DNA from 2 places in the Vagococcus sp. WN80Y genome. Region 2 is predicted to be linked to the other one. Evidence: riboswitches for the same ligand, from Rfam matches in the RefSeq annotation. Region 2 holds a riboswitch; the other holds the start of a gene.
What was found. A riboswitch is a leader RNA that binds a small molecule or an ion and turns the genes downstream of it on or off. The one in region 2 is predicted to bind cobalamin.

Region 1 (7,667 bases), on a different contig from region 2:
ACGTAAGGATCGTTGGGGTGGCAGTTTGAGCAATCGTCTCCGATTTTTGTGCAAAATTATTGAAAGAGGAAAAAGGGTGGTTGCGAGTTATGCAAAGCAACCATTTGCTTTGGGGCTTAGATTGTCACTTGAAGATACTATGGTGACCGATAGAGCCAAGCGTCAAGAGAGTTTTTATGATAGTTTATTGATTATTCAAGCTTTAAATGACTATCCATTAGATTACCTCCATGTGACGAGTCAGAATATTTTACAAAAAGTGATGATTGAGTCACAGTTAGTTGATTTATTAGAGATGTTAAAAGTGATGTCTCCGAATGTTCCGATTATTGGTTGCGGAAATTTATTGCAATCAGCAGAGGTTGATATGGCTTTGGATCGGTGTCAACTGGTTTCTGCCTGTCGTCCATTTGTTTTGCAGCCTGAGTGGGCTAAACTAGTGTTAAAAGGAACGCCAATTGAATTAGTGGAAACTGAATTGACTGGCAAGGAGAGACAACGATTAGTCATTCCACGTCGATTATGGAAAAGCGTTCAAGAATCAGCTGATTGGTATCTTTATCGCTAATTAATCGTGAAAGAGACTTGGGTAGAAGTAAGTTTTAAAGAAAGAGTGAGGTGAGGATCTTTGGAAGAGAAACAACGTGTGATTCAAGAATCAGTTCCTGGAAGACAAGTAACAATTGCTCATATCATTGCAAGTCCAGATCAAAAAGTTTACGAAAAAATAGGGATTTTGGAGTTTCAACATCAGGCCCTAGGTATTTTAACAATTACACCAAGTGAAGCGGCAATTGTGGCTTCCGATGTTGCAACAAAAGCAGCTAATGTTAAAATTGCTTTTATGGATCGGTTCAGTGGTGCAGTTGTAATGGCTGGAGATGTGACAGCCGTTGAAGCTGGATTACAGGCTGTGATAATGACGCTGGATTCATTGTTACATATTAAAGGAGCAACTATAACACGGTCATAATAAAAAGAGGCGAGAGGTGTTGTTATGAAGAAGATTATGTTAGTTGGAGCTGTTGGAACGGGAAAAACAAGCCTGACACAGCGATTACAGGGCTCTGAAATAGTCTATCAAAAGACACAAGCGATTGAGCATGGGCTTGATATCATTGACACGCCAGGTGAGTTTACTCAAAGACGCCAATATTACAGTGCGCTTCAAGTAACCTCAGCACAAGCAGATGTCATCGGGTTACTTCAAAGTGTTAATGAAAATTTTAATACCTTTCCGCCAGGATTTGCGACCATGTTTTCTAAACCAAGTATTGGGATTGTAACTAAAATTGATCTAGCTACTACCGAAAAGGAGATACAAATGACGGAAGCCAGTTTGCTAGCTGCGGGAGTCCAGACGGTTTTTCAATTATCAGCGTTGACCAATCAAGGAGTAGAGGACTTGTTATCATTTTTAAAGGAGGGTTAAGATGAAAATCTATACAAAGACTGGTGATAAAGGTGACACAAGTATTATTGGTGGTGAAAAAGTAAAAAAATGTGCCAATCGAGTGGTAGCATATGGGACAACAGATGAATTAAATTCTTATATTGGTGTGATTATTAGTCAGATGAAGAGTAGTCCTGATATAAAGAAAGATTTAATTGAGATTCAACAAATTTTGTTTGATTGCGGGACAGATATGGCAACACCAAACAGTTCAAAAGGCTATCGAACGGATGAGGTACCAACCAAATGGCTAGAAAGCTGTATTGATAAGTATGCAGTCTCACCGCCAGAAATTAAGGAATTTATTTTACCTGGAGGTGATCCGATCGCAAGCCAGTTACATGTTGCTCGAACGATTGCTCGCCGTGCAGAGCGGTATGTGGTTGCGACAAGTCTTGAAGAGGAAATAAATACAGATGTGCTAATATTTTTAAACAGGTTGTCGGATTATTTTTTTGCTGCTGCACGTCTTGTTAACTTCCGTGAAGGACGACCTGATATTAATTATCGCCGTAACAGTCAAGTGTTTTATAATTAATGAGCTCTAAAAAGAATATATAGAAAGTGTTCTAAATCAATGGTTGAAAGCGGTAATTATTTTTTGGGAAAATAATTCGTTAGCTGTTGTATTCTTTTTTTTGTTATGCTAATATGAATGTGTGATAAAGATTGTCTAAGGTTTTAAATAGATGGAAGTTTGGTGTAAATCCAACACGGTCCCGCCACTGTAATGAGCTTCGGCTTTAAGTCAGGTCTTTCTATTCTTAACCAGGTACTTACTGTTTCGTGGTAAAACAGAAGGTATGGTTGGCTTTTGAGCTAACTAAAGAATTGCCTATTGTTTTATTCAAGTGTGCCGACTGACAAGTTAAATTGAACGAATCAATTTATTATGAGTGCGTTACTAAGAGATGCAACAAGCTCTCAGCACATAGACGTGTGATAAAACATTAGGCAAAAGGAAATGACTTACTAAGAAGTAAGTCTTGGCACAATGACGTGCTCCTACTGCCTTTTTTATTTTGAATTTTTAAGTTTTAGTTGGCAATGACGCTACCTAAAAGGTCGAAACTGGTCTTTTTTAGGTAGCTTTTTGTATTTTTTCGGAGGTGGAAAGATGGAGCAATTAAATTTTAATACGCATATTTTTATTGGTAATGATGCTTTGGTTTGTTTGGGAGAGTATTCGAATGAGCGAATTTGCATAGTGACAGATAAATTTATGGTTGACTCTCACTTGATTGATTTTGTGACCAATCATATAAACGAGTCCAATATCTATGATGTGTTCACTGATATTGTGCCAGATCCGACGATAGATAACGTAGTGAGTGGGGTGGCAACATTAGCCAGCTTTAAGCCAACTCTCATGATCGCTTTTGGAGGTGGGTCAGCAATTGATGCAGCCAAAGCTATTAAGTTTTTTGGAATTAAGCTTGAAATCATCTCTGAATTAGCGATGATTGTCATTCCGACGACTAGTGGGACTGGTTCTGAGGTCACGAATTTTGCAGTTATTACTAATCCGAGTGTTGGGTTAAAATATCCGCTGGTGGATGAGCTATTGCAGCCTGATAAAGCAATTTTAGATGCTCGTTTAGTAAAAACGGTCCCACCCAAAATCACTGCTGATACAGGAATGGATGTGTTAACTCATGCACTTGAGGCTTATGTTTCAACAGGTGCCAACGACTTTTCTGATGCATTGGCTGAAAAAGCTGCTGAGTTGATTTTTAAGTATTTAGAACGAGCTTATAGAAACGGTGAAGATATGGAGGCACGGGAGAAAGTTCATTATGCTTCTTGTATTGCTGGTATGGCATTCAATCAGGCATCGTTAGGATTATGCCACGGTATTGCACACACGCTCGGAGGTAAATTACATATGCCTCATGGTAGAATTAATGGTGTATTGCTACCTAGTATTATTCAATTCAATGCGAATGAGAGTCAACGCGCACTTGATAAGTATGCTCAATTGGCTCGTAAACAAGGCTTAGCTAACTCTCATGGAAAAGTGGGAGTTCGTCATCTTGTTAATGAAGTGATTGATTTAAGACAAAAATTAGAAATGCCCGCTTCATTTTTAGAGGCCGGCTTTATCCGGGAAACATATCAATCAGAGTTGCACCAAGTTGAACAAGAGGCATTGTTAGATCCAACGACTCGTACCAATCCTGTTCAACCAACAAAGGAACAAGTTAAGCAAATTATTTTAAGTTTGTTTTGACAGTTATGAGGAAACTGGCTTATAATTCAAGCAGATAGTGGAAAGAAGGCGTTTAGATGAGTGATAAACAACGTTTAATTCAAGAGTATGTGCCGGGAAAACAAGTAACGATGGCTCATATTATCGCAAATCCAACGACCGATAGCTATGAAAAGTTGGGCATTCTGGCGACCAGTGGAGCTATTGGAATTTTAACGATTACTCCAAGCGAAGCGTCTATTATCGCAGTTGATATTGCTGCTAAAGCTGGAGATATTGAGATCGGGTTTGTTGATCGCTTTAGTGGTTCGGTGGTTATTACGGGCGACCTATCTTCTATTGAATCAGCTCTGAATGCTGTTGTAGAAGGGCTGAAGGCTATTTTGGGATTTTCTAGTACGGTGGTCACTAAAACATAGGTGTTTTTATTATAGTGAAATTTTTAATGGCAGGGAGTGGGTATCGTGAATGGAAGAATTATCATAGTTGATGATGAACCTCTAACGAGAGTAGACCTGAGAGACATGTTAGAATTGGCCAATTACGATGTAGTTGGCGAAGCAGCAGACGGCTTTGAGGCAATTGAGATGTGCAAGCGCGAACGTCCAGATTTAGTCATAATGGATGTGCAGATGCCATTGCTTGACGGTTTAAATGCCGGGAAGAAAATTATGAGTGAAAAATTAGTTAAGTCAATTTTAATGTTAACGGCTTATAGTGATGAGGTTAATCGTCAAAAGGCTATGGCGTTTGGTGCAGTAGGCTATTTAGTAAAACCCTTGGATGAGAAGTCTTTCATACCTATGGTTGAGATGGCAATAGCTAAAGGAAATGAAGTCAGCAAGTTAGAGCGAGATGTCAGTAACTTGTCAGAAAAATTAGAGCATCGAAAAATGATTGAAAAGGCAAAAGGAATCTTAATGTTCAATCACACGATCAATGAGGAAACAGCATATCAGCAAATTCGGAAGTTAAGTATGGACAAAAGGTGCCCAATGATTGATGTTGCCGAAATGATTGTGATTGCAAATGGTTGAGGATGATATCAGACGATTGTGCCATAAGTACTCAGAGTTTACAGCCACTGATATTGAAGAAATCATTAAAGAAGCGAAAAGTATTGAAAAGAGTATTCGTTATCAAAATGAAGATGTCTTTATTGATATTTTATCGGATGTGACAGATGAAGCAATAGTTGTTTATCATCGTCGTCCAGCGCTAAAAGAATCTATCTATCAAGAAACAGTTGTCGGTAAAGTAGCGAAACGTCTAAATGAGCCAGGGGTTTATCGTACCTTTGAAACGTCCTTAAATACTGAAGGGCTTTTGGCAAAAACACAGGAAAATCGTTTAATACGTCAAAAAGTCTTTCCCATTCGTAATAATCAACGAAACATTGGTGTGTTGATTATCGAAGCGCCTGTCAATGATCGAATGGAAGAGAGTTACTATTTACCAGATGAAGAAAAGTATCCTATAAAAAAAGGCCAGTCTAATCAGCCGATGATGTTTTATAAAACATTGATAAATAAATTAGATGAAGCAATTTTAATTTTTGATAATGAAGGCTATTTGATAATCAATAATGAGGTAGCAGAATCTTATTACTATCACTTTGGTTATATGGAAAAAATTCATGGTTTTCATTATGATAATTTATCCCTTGATACGTCTACTTTTGAGCAATTATTGTATTTAAGAAACGCAGAGAAATGGGACGAAGTAGCGGAAAAAGAAATCTTTTTTGGGGAAACTCATTTTAAGATGACGCGTTTTTTTGATGATGAGACTGAGATATTTAGCATGATTTTACATGATAAAACTGAAATTTATAATAAAGAGGTTGAAATTATTACAAAGTCGGTAGCTATTAAAGAAATTCATCACCGAGTTAAGAATAATCTCCAAAGTATTGTCTCTTTACTAAGAATTCAAAGTCGTCGAAGTGAAAGTGATGAGGTTAAGAAATTACTGCGGGAAAGTGAATCACGGATATTAGCAATTTCAACCGCTCATGAATTACTTTCTAAGCAGTTAGCTGACGACATATCTTTAGTTTCAGTACTAGACTTAACAATTAATAATGTTCACCGTTCATTTTTAGGAAGCAAGCAAATTGCGCTTGAAAAATACATTGATGACACGGTTTTTTTAGACAGTGATAAAACAGTCACGGTTGCGTTGATTGTTAATGAACTATTACAAAATAGTTTTGAACATGGGTTTGTTGAGGAGCATCCTCAGAATTTAATTCAAATTGAGGTAACTAAAATTGATGATGGGACTATTTCTGTAATTATTCAAGATAATGGAGTGGGCTATCAATCGAAGAAAGCCCATAAGAATAGTCTGGGGTTACAAATAGTCTCAAGTTATGTTAAGGAAAAATTACGAGGGAAGTTACATATTAAATCAAACAAATCCGGTACCACCACTCGCTTTTATTTTAAGCAGTGATAATTAAATACCAACAAACACTGCTGTTTGTTAAACTAAGCAAAGACGCTTAAATGAACTCCATTATTGATGATGGATCTATTTTAAGTGTCTTTTTATTTGAAAAAATGACGAAAGGAGGGGAATACATGTCTGAAGAAACGGTCTTGAGTGTTGGGATAGATTTGGGAACATCAACGACACAGATGATTATATCTAAGCTTTACATTCAAAACATGGCTTCAGCTTTTACAATTCCGCGAATTACGATTACAGATAAGCAGGTTGTCTTTAGAAGTGACATTATTTTTACACCAATGTTAGCTAGTAATTTGATTGATGTTGACGCGATTAAACTATTTGTGGAGACTCAATATAAAAATGCTGGAATTGACAAAAACGAGATTCAAATTGGGGCAGTAATTATTACTGGGGAAACAGCACGTAAAGAAAATTCTAGTAATGTTCTTCAAGCTCTGAGTGGTTTTGCTGGCGACTTTGTTGTTGCAACAGCAGGTCCTGATTTGGAAAGTATTATTGCTGGACGAGGAGCTGGGGCTCAGACTTACTCGAAAGAACATCACACCTCTGTAGTTAACCTAGATATTGGAGGTGGGACGACCAATTTGGCACTTTTTTATGATGATGAAATCTTTGATACAGGTTGCTTAGATATTGGAGGTCGCTTGATTAGAGTGGAATCAGCAACAAATACGATTACGTACATAGCGCCAAAAATAGCTTCAATCATTGATCAAGAATCACTGTCACTAAAAGTAGGGCAACAGGTTACTGTCGAAGAATTACTACCAATTGTTAAAATTATGGCGACTTTACTTGAAAATAGTGTTGGTATTGGTGAAGAAAGTCCCTATTATCGACAAATTATCACGAATAAAGGTCTTGAATCTAATCGGAAGATTAACGCTATTTCCTTTTCTGGCGGGGTTGCTGACTGTCTTGTTAAAGAGTTGCCTGTTGATGCATTCAGATATGGTGATATTGGGTTACTTTTAGGCTATGCAATTGCCCATTCTCGACTGGTAATCGACATTCCAGTAGTTAAGTCAGTTGAAACTATTCGAGCAACCGTTGTTGGAGCTGGCTCGCATACTGCCGAAATTAGTGGTAGTACGATAACTTACCGTCAAGAGGTATTGCCAATTAAAAATTTGCCCGTGCTCAAGCTGAGTACACAAGATGAAATGGGGACGAGTCAAGAAATGGCTTCAGCCATCATAAAAAAACTTCAATGGTACCAGTTAGAAACGGATTTTCAAGAAGTTGCTTTAGGGATAGAAGGAGAGATGAATCCGAGCTTTCAACGGGTCTTGGATTATGCTAATGCGATCGTCAGCGGGTTAGACGATATGATAGTGCGGCAAGCAACGTTAGTTATTAGTGTCCAGCAAGATATGGCAAAATCCTTAGGACAATGTTTGCATAGTTTATTGCCTAAGGACTATCCATTTGTTTGTATTGATAGTGTGCGAGTTGAGAATGGCGATTATCTTGATATTGGTCAACCAGTTGCTGCTGGGAGTGTCTTACCTGTTGTTGTGAAAACGT
Region 2 (7,667 bases):
AGGTAACATCAGCGACACATCAGAAGCTGTTTTGATTGCAATTGCTTCTATAACCTCGCGACTTATTAACATTTGTAAAGCCGCTAAAGCCGCTCCGCTTGCACAAGTCCCTGTTGTATACCCTTTTCGCAATTTTTTACCATTATAGTAAACATATTCTTCCACCTAATCACGCTCCGGCATATTGTAAAGAAGAGCATTGACAATCGCAGCGGCCAAATTACTGCCTCCCTTTCGTCCAAGAGCTACTATTGCAGGAATCTGACTAGCAGCTAACTCATCCTTTGATTCAGCTGCACCAACAAAGCCAACAGGAACACCTACTACTGCTTCTGCTTCAAGTTGACCGGCTTCAACCATTTCTAAAATTTTATAGATAGCTGTGGGCGCATTTCCCAAAACAAAGCACTTAGGACCGTCCTGCTTCGCAGCGACTTCAATCGCAGCCATAGAACGAGTCATTTCCTTTTCTTTAGCTAGCTCAGCAACTTCTGGATTCGCAACGAAACAATGATACTCACAGCCATAAGAATCTAACAAGCGTTTGTTGATGCCACTTAGAGCCATATTTGTATCCGTAAAAATCGTCCCACCTTTTGCGATAACCTCTTGAATTTTATTAATAACCCCATGAGTAAAAACTAAGCTGTGCATATAATCAAAATCAGCTGTCGTGTGTATTGCCCGCTTAATAATTGCTTCATGAAGAGAACTCTCGAAACTATAGTCTGGCTCGATTTCATCAATAATATCTTGAATCATGATAAAACTTTCCTTCTCAATTAATCCCGGATTTTTCTGATAGGTTCTATTTGACATAAATATTACTCCTCTTTTTCGCTGATCCCCTCTTTACTTAACAAACGGATACAGGCACTTATTTTCTAAAGGTTCTTCAATTAATTCTATAGCTAGTTAAAACCACCACCATTTAACACTGCATACCACTATTAGTGCTAGCGCGCTCGTCCCATATAAGAGTCGAATTGTTTTGTTTATATCATTCTTCTCAACAGCACGAGTGTCTTCACCGATTGTGGGTTTAATCACTTCGACTCCATGATACCTATGAGTTCCGCCTAGCTGAATTCCTAAAGCCCCTGCAACAACAGCTTCTGGCAAGCCACTATTAGGACTTTTGTGTTGATAACGGTCCCGCCAACCAATTCGCAGTGCCTCAGCCCCTCTATAGCCAAACAAAAAGCTGACTAACACCATCAATACCCAAGTTATTCTAGCAGGGATAAAACTGAATATATCATCTAAAATTGCTGATGTAGCCCCAACCTCCAAATGAGTGCTATTCTTATAGCCGACCATCGAATCAAGGGTATTAACCGCTTTGTACATCATACCCAAAACAGGACCGCCAATTGCTAAGTAAAAAAGCGGCGCAACCACCCCATCATTAGTATTTTCTGCCACTGTCTCAATCGTTGCCTGACATATTTCCGACTCAGTTAAATCTGATGTTTCCCTGCCAACAATCATTCCGACCTGCTTTCTAGCATCACCTAGCGAGCCATTTTTCAAAACCTTCACAATTTTTTCAGCCTCAACCCGTAAACTTTTAATCGCTAAGGTTGTATAGCTTAGATATACTGCGATGATTGAGCCGAACCAAGGATTAATCTGATAAGAAACTACTAGTAAACAGGTCGTCACTACGCCCGTCCCACCAACAATCACAAGCCATAAGAAAAATCCAGCAACGTACTTCATTTTTTTAGTTATCACTCGGTGTTGGATAACTTGATCCAATTTCCCAATACTCGTACCGATTAATTTAATCGGATGAGGCCAAGAGTATGGATCACCTAAAATTAAATCCATCACAAATGCTAAGATGATCACTAAATTATCACTTCTCAAGAGTCTCAGCTGCCTTTCCTAAAAGCCAAGCCAAAATCAACGGATCTTGAAAAAAATGAAGATGAAGGTAGCTAGCAAATGTCTGCTTCTTCAAATAACCACCAGACCAACTCGCCACCTTTTCACCATCTCGGTATTTGCTCATCTTCATAATTGGCTGTTCCTTTGTTTCAAAAATAGAATGATGAAACTCATGACCGTATAAAACCGTGCTTTTGGGGCAAATAGGAGTGTCTACTAGAGCTTCCCCCTGACAATAACCAAATCGTTTTAACCCCTTAGTCATTTTGCTTGTCCCTTGAAAAACCCCGACCATCTCGTATAACTCGCCTTCGCTTTCCAAAAACTCGCCTAAGTACATCAAGCCACCACATTCCGCGTAAATTGGCAGACCCTCTTCATGTTTAGCCAAGATCTCCTGTCTTATTGACTGATTCTCCATTAACTCTTTGCCGTATTCCTCTGGATAACCGCCGCCAAAATAATAAAAATCTGCCTCTGGTAAAACAGTATCTCTAATTGGACTAAACGGTACTAGCGTCACCCCTTTTGCTTCAAACACTTCTAAGTTATCTTGATAATAGAAATTAAACGCTTCATCATAAGCATAAGCTAAGCGAACAGGTTGCTTAACCGGCTCATAAAAAGGAGCGACAATCGCAGCGCATGATTTCTCCTCTTCAGAATTAGTAGAAAGTTTCACTAGGCGATCTAAATCAATTGTTTCATTTACTATAGCAACTAATTCAGCTAATTCTTGACTCAAATCAGTCATCTCTAGTTCAGGTACTAAGCCCAATTGACGTGAAGGAAGATGAAAGCTCAAGTTTTTTGGCAAATACCCCAAGACAGGTACGTTCGTATAGCGCTCAATACTCTTTTTTACTAGTTCAAAATGAGTGTTACTTGCTATTCTGTTTAAAATAACACCAGCAACATTCAACTCAGTGTCAAAATCAGCAAATCCCTTAACCATCGCTGCGGCTGAGGTCGAAGTTGCTTTGCCATCGATTACTAGCACAACAGGCACATCTAACTGCTTGGCAATCGAGCTTGTTGAACAATTATCCTTATCGGTACCCAACCCATCAAACAATCCCATAACGCCTTCTACAACACCAATATCCGCTTTTTCTAATTGCTGATTAAATAACTGCTTCAAAACAGATTCATCTTGAATCAAAAAACTATCTAAATTTCGACTAAGAATCCCAGTCACTCGTGTTTGATATGCTGTATCAACATAATCCGGTCCCACTTTAAAGGGCTGAACCTTTAGCCCCTTAGCTCTAAGCGCCGCCATGATGCCAATTGTGACTGTAGTTTTGCCAACACCACTACCTGTTCCTGCAATTACCACGCGTTTCATCAGTTCACTTCCTCTCACACATAACTTCTCATTCAACTCACAAAAACACCCTAAAAAGAATTAGGGTGTTGGAAATAAGCTTAAGCGACTCACACATCACACCCTTAGATTGTGTTTGTTATCGAGAGGCAGATATCCTGACTCGACTTCATCCGCCATCAACCCTTCCCGTCATCCAACAGTGGTTTGTTGATCTTGTCCGTCTTACAGTAGCTAGGGGCTGTAAAGGCTTCACACCTTTTTCCCTGCTGATCTCGATTGCTCATTTAATCATTTAATTATGTTTCAAATCTCGGTCCACCAAATGTCGTTTTCGTAAGATAATACTTAGGATACGCTTGACTGATTAGGTCGCCCTGTAAATAATTTAACAGCTCTTTTGGAAGCTCACGATCCTGCTCTAATAAAAATCCGACAACTGTTCCACTATGAGCTACCATTAATCCCAGAAACTCATAATGCTCAACTAACGCTAACAGCTCTTGAAAAAAGGGCTTAGCCAACAGTTGCTGATTTAAACAACTACTTGCCGTAGCAACGTGACCAATTTTTTCCAATGATTGCGTCATTATCGCTTCTTTAAACCTTTCAAAAATTGAAAGATACTCAGTCGCTTGTTGTTTAGCTAAAGTAGTGGTTCGCTCTTGATGAAAGCTCTCAGTATTAATTGTAGCTGCTGCTTCAAGTACAAGAACTTGCAATTCCGGCTGCCAGTCTCCTTGATAAATAACGTCACCTGTCGCAGCTGCCATCACTGATAGCTGAGAAAATAACAAACTATCCGTTTTTTCAATTTGACAACAGATTAAAGCCACAGCCTCTTCGCTAATCTCTCTCTCTAACAAACGACTCGTTCCGTAAATGGTTGCCACAATATCTGCTGTACTACTCGACATGCCTTTACTAATCGGCAATCTCTGTTCTACGGTCACATGAACAGGTGGTCTCTCTGAAGTCGATAAAACAAAATAATCACAGGTTAGCTCAAAGGCTTGCCTAATTTTACTGCAACTTGGAAATCGATTTACTGAACTTAATTCAATCGTGACCGTGTTAAATAGGCTGAGAGGAAGAGTCACCAAATATTCTGTCTCGCCAATAAACCCTTGAAACAATTCACCACAAGATCCCGGACAGCTTACTTGAACACGCCTAAGCATCAGTCAGAACCACCTTGATCGCTTTTATCAGCCGTTGATTTTCTTCAACGCCTCTAACTGCTATACGAAAATAATGATCCGTGAGTCCACGATAATTAGCACAAGACCGAATTAAAATACCCTCTTTTAGTAATTGTTCACGCAGTTTACTAACTCCCTTAACTTTGAATAATAAATAATTGCTACTGGAAGGAAATACACTTAACTGCTCGTATTCTGCTAATGCTTGCTGCAAATAGACACGCTGAGTTCTAATCAAGTGATGCGTCTCTTGTTCATAGACGCGATCGTCAAAAATAGTTTGTCCAACTGCAGCTGCTAACGTATTAATACTCCAAGGAATTTGCTGACGTTTCATCTCTCTAAGTGTCTCTTGATTCCCCGTCACTATATAACCTAATCGAAGACCAGGAATCGCATAAAACTTAGTCAACGACCGCAATACATATAACCTTTGACTTAACTCACATTCAGGAATTAATGAAAGCTGATCCCCATTTGGAATAAAGTCCATAAAGGCTTCATCCACAATTAAATCAATGCCATGACTCTCACAATAATCCAAAACGCCTTTCAATACTTCTCGCGAAATAAGTTGGCCTGTTGGATTATTTGGATTGCAGAGGCAGACGCAATCAATCGTCGGCTGTTGATTTAAACAAGCTAAGATTGATGAAAGTGTCACTTGAAATTGCTCTTCTTCTTTTAGCACTAAATACTCAAACGCGCTACCCATTATCGAAAAGGCCTGTTCGTATTCTGAAAATGTTGGCGCTAAAAGTAACACTTTTTTTGCCTTCAAGCTCGCTGATAACAAATAAATTATTTCTGCTTCGCCATTGCCTGGCAATATATAATGACTTGCAAGCTGATGTCGTCTAGCTATCGCATCTCGCAAATCAACATATTCACTATCTGGATAATGGCATAACTCAGCCATCCCCTTTTGAATCGTTTCAAGCACCTTACTCGACAGCCCCAGAGGATTGATATTTGCACTAAAATCAAGAAGTGTCTGACTGCCAATTCCATATTCTCGTTCTATGGCCTGACGATTTCCACCATGTTTATTCATCGTTCCATCCCCCAAAAACTAGACTGCCTTTCTTTTAAACTCTTTGATTCGACTGGGTAGCACCAGGTAAACCATTTCTGTAATTCCTAAATTTACCAACGTTGCTAGCGTTAGTGGAATAAATAAGACGAAAACGACTTCCTTTAAAACTGGGGATAAAAGGATCAAATCCAGTGGCACATTAATAACATAAGCCACAACCCAGCTGATCACCTTATTCTGAATCGTTCCTGGTTTGACATGCTCTCTAATCCAGCCAAAAGCAAACATGCACAGCCCCATCAAAGCAGCTATTACTAAATGAAGCGGTAAAGATTGCGGAAAACCAGACAGTAGTGCTGACATAAGATGACCCGCAACACCAAGGAAAGCGCCATAAATTGGGCCTAGCATAATAGCCCCGAGAAAGGCTGGAAACGAATCTAGGGCGATAGACCCTAAAATTTTAAAATTTGCTCCAATCACACACATTGCTAACAACAAGCTTACCCACGTTATTTTTTTCACATTCATCCTACATCCTCCTCTTTCTCACTCATTTAGTTCCTGTATAGACACTCACTTTTGGACACAACAAATAAGACACTCTGCTCCACAGAATGCCTTGTAATTTAGTAAATAATCGCCATTGATTCTCACGAATTACAAGACAAAATCCCCAATAGAATTGTCTATAAAAATGGTCTAAACAAGTGCTCTGACTCGGTTTCTTCTTACTTCCTTGTCTTCCGGATTGCCGGCAAAGTCAAGTTTTCATCCACCACACAGTAGAAAGGGTCTGTTGAGGCCTTGCACCTCATTTCCTTGTTTAGGACATCTAAACTAATAACCAAAGTATACAGAAACCGCTTCCGATTAGCAAGCTCATATTTTGACTTTCTTTTATATTTTAACACTATTTTGGCTTTTTTATTTTATTAGTTTACCTCTTAGCCTGATGCGACATGCCATTGATACTTTTTATCACAATCTCTTAATAATTCAATTAAAAGTGATCGTAAGCATACGGCTTTTCTTTAGGAATAAGTCGATCAAATTGAGTAAGCCTCTCATGTCGAGCATCAACCATTCCATTGATTAACAATGTTTCTAACGACATTACATTGAAGAATAATTGTGTAAAGGCTTCGATTGTTCCGCAAATATCGACCTTCTCTTCAGGAGCTCCGGGAGTCAATTTCCCTTTACCAGCAACAACCTCTAGAACCCACGTCCCTCGATTCCACTGGCAATCATGATCCTCCACCTCAATAACAAAACGCTGAGATTCCTCATTAACAAATGGAAACTTTTCTATAAACGCCTCTAATAATACAATCCGAATCATCAAAGTTGGAGTCGTTTCAATTTTTAACATCGCTGGCTCATCCATTTGTAAATACCATTTATCATAAGGTGATGTTTTAATCTTAAAAGTCGAAAAAGTTCCTGCATGATTTTTTAGATACGTCAATATTTTTCTTAAACCAAATCCATTTTTGTAGCCCCACTCGCGAACTGAAAAAGTTTCAGTTTCTCCATCAAGTTCATACATCAAATAACCAACTGCTTGATTGAACTCATCATAAGCTATCACATAATGTCTAGTTGGATAATAAGCAAAAATAAAGTCCCACCAATAATCAGGTCGAATAAATGCACCGTGTTTAACTTCATTTGTCTCTGCATAGATTGCCTTTAATTTAGCTTGATCCTTATGATTTTTTCGATCAATTTCGAAAAAAGAACCCGCTTTCTCTGAAGGCACCTTTGCTAACTCATAGGATGAAGCAGTGACAAATTGATCCTCAATTCCCGAAGCATAGCCATAATTTCGGTAAAAACGATGAGAAAAAGGCGCCAAATATGATAGAATAGTGCCATTTTTGTAATAATCAGCAAAAAGCTCCTTATAAATTTGTCTTATGATCCCCTTGCCTCTTTCTGTAGGAATCGTTAAGACATCTGCCACGCCTCCCATCGACATTTTCACGCCATAAATACTCGCATCATAAGGAAGATTGATTACCTGATTAGTCAATTTACCTTCCTGATATACGGCATAATTGTCAGTATGTTGACATTTGTTATAATAAGCCTGTTGATCTTCCTCAGTTCCCATAATACCTGCTCGAAAAGCGTACATATTAGCCAAATAACTTTCTTCAAATTGTTGCTGAGTAGTCAGTCTTTCTATCATGTCTTACACCGT

Region 1: it holds a riboswitch for cobalamin, as region 2 does, so the genes downstream of both, AC5KOD_RS07125 (1-propanol dehydrogenase PduQ) here and AC5KOD_RS09090 (cobyrinic acid a,c-diamide synthase CobB) in region 2, are expected to answer to the same signal.

The regions. Positions count from the first base shown of each region.
Region 1 covers NZ_JCAQHY010000133.1:24,065-31,731, reverse strand. Annotated here, with positions in the region: gene AC5KOD_RS07145 (oxidoreductase) at 1-568, shown strand, start outside; gene AC5KOD_RS07140 (BMC domain-containing protein) at 629-973, shown strand; gene AC5KOD_RS07135 (EutP/PduV family microcompartment system protein) at 998-1,432, shown strand; gene AC5KOD_RS07130 (cob(I)yrinic acid a,c-diamide adenosyltransferase) at 1,434-1,991, shown strand; adenosylcobalamin (AdoCbl) riboswitch at 2,117-2,261, shown strand; gene AC5KOD_RS07125 (1-propanol dehydrogenase PduQ) at 2,571-3,683, shown strand; gene AC5KOD_RS07120 (BMC domain-containing protein) at 3,740-4,081, shown strand; gene AC5KOD_RS07115 (ANTAR domain-containing response regulator) at 4,127-4,699, shown strand; gene AC5KOD_RS07110 (sensor histidine kinase) at 4,692-6,119, shown strand; gene eutA (ethanolamine ammonia-lyase reactivating factor EutA) at 6,248-7,667, shown strand, end outside.
Region 2 covers NZ_JCAQHY010000143.1:19,612-27,278, reverse strand. Annotated here, with positions in the region: gene cbiD (cobalt-precorrin-5B (C(1))-methyltransferase CbiD) at 1-165, opposite strand, end outside; gene AC5KOD_RS09100 (cobalt-precorrin-8 methylmutase) at 166-819, opposite strand; gene cbiB (adenosylcobinamide-phosphate synthase CbiB) at 916-1,854, opposite strand; gene AC5KOD_RS09090 (cobyrinic acid a,c-diamide synthase CobB) at 1,862-3,241, opposite strand; cobalamin riboswitch at 3,352-3,531, opposite strand; gene AC5KOD_RS09085 (GHMP family kinase ATP-binding protein) at 3,520-4,401, opposite strand; gene cobD (threonine-phosphate decarboxylase CobD) at 4,394-5,476, opposite strand; gene AC5KOD_RS09075 (ECF transporter S component) at 5,495-5,989, opposite strand; gene AC5KOD_RS09070 (GNAT family N-acetyltransferase) at 6,462-7,655, opposite strand.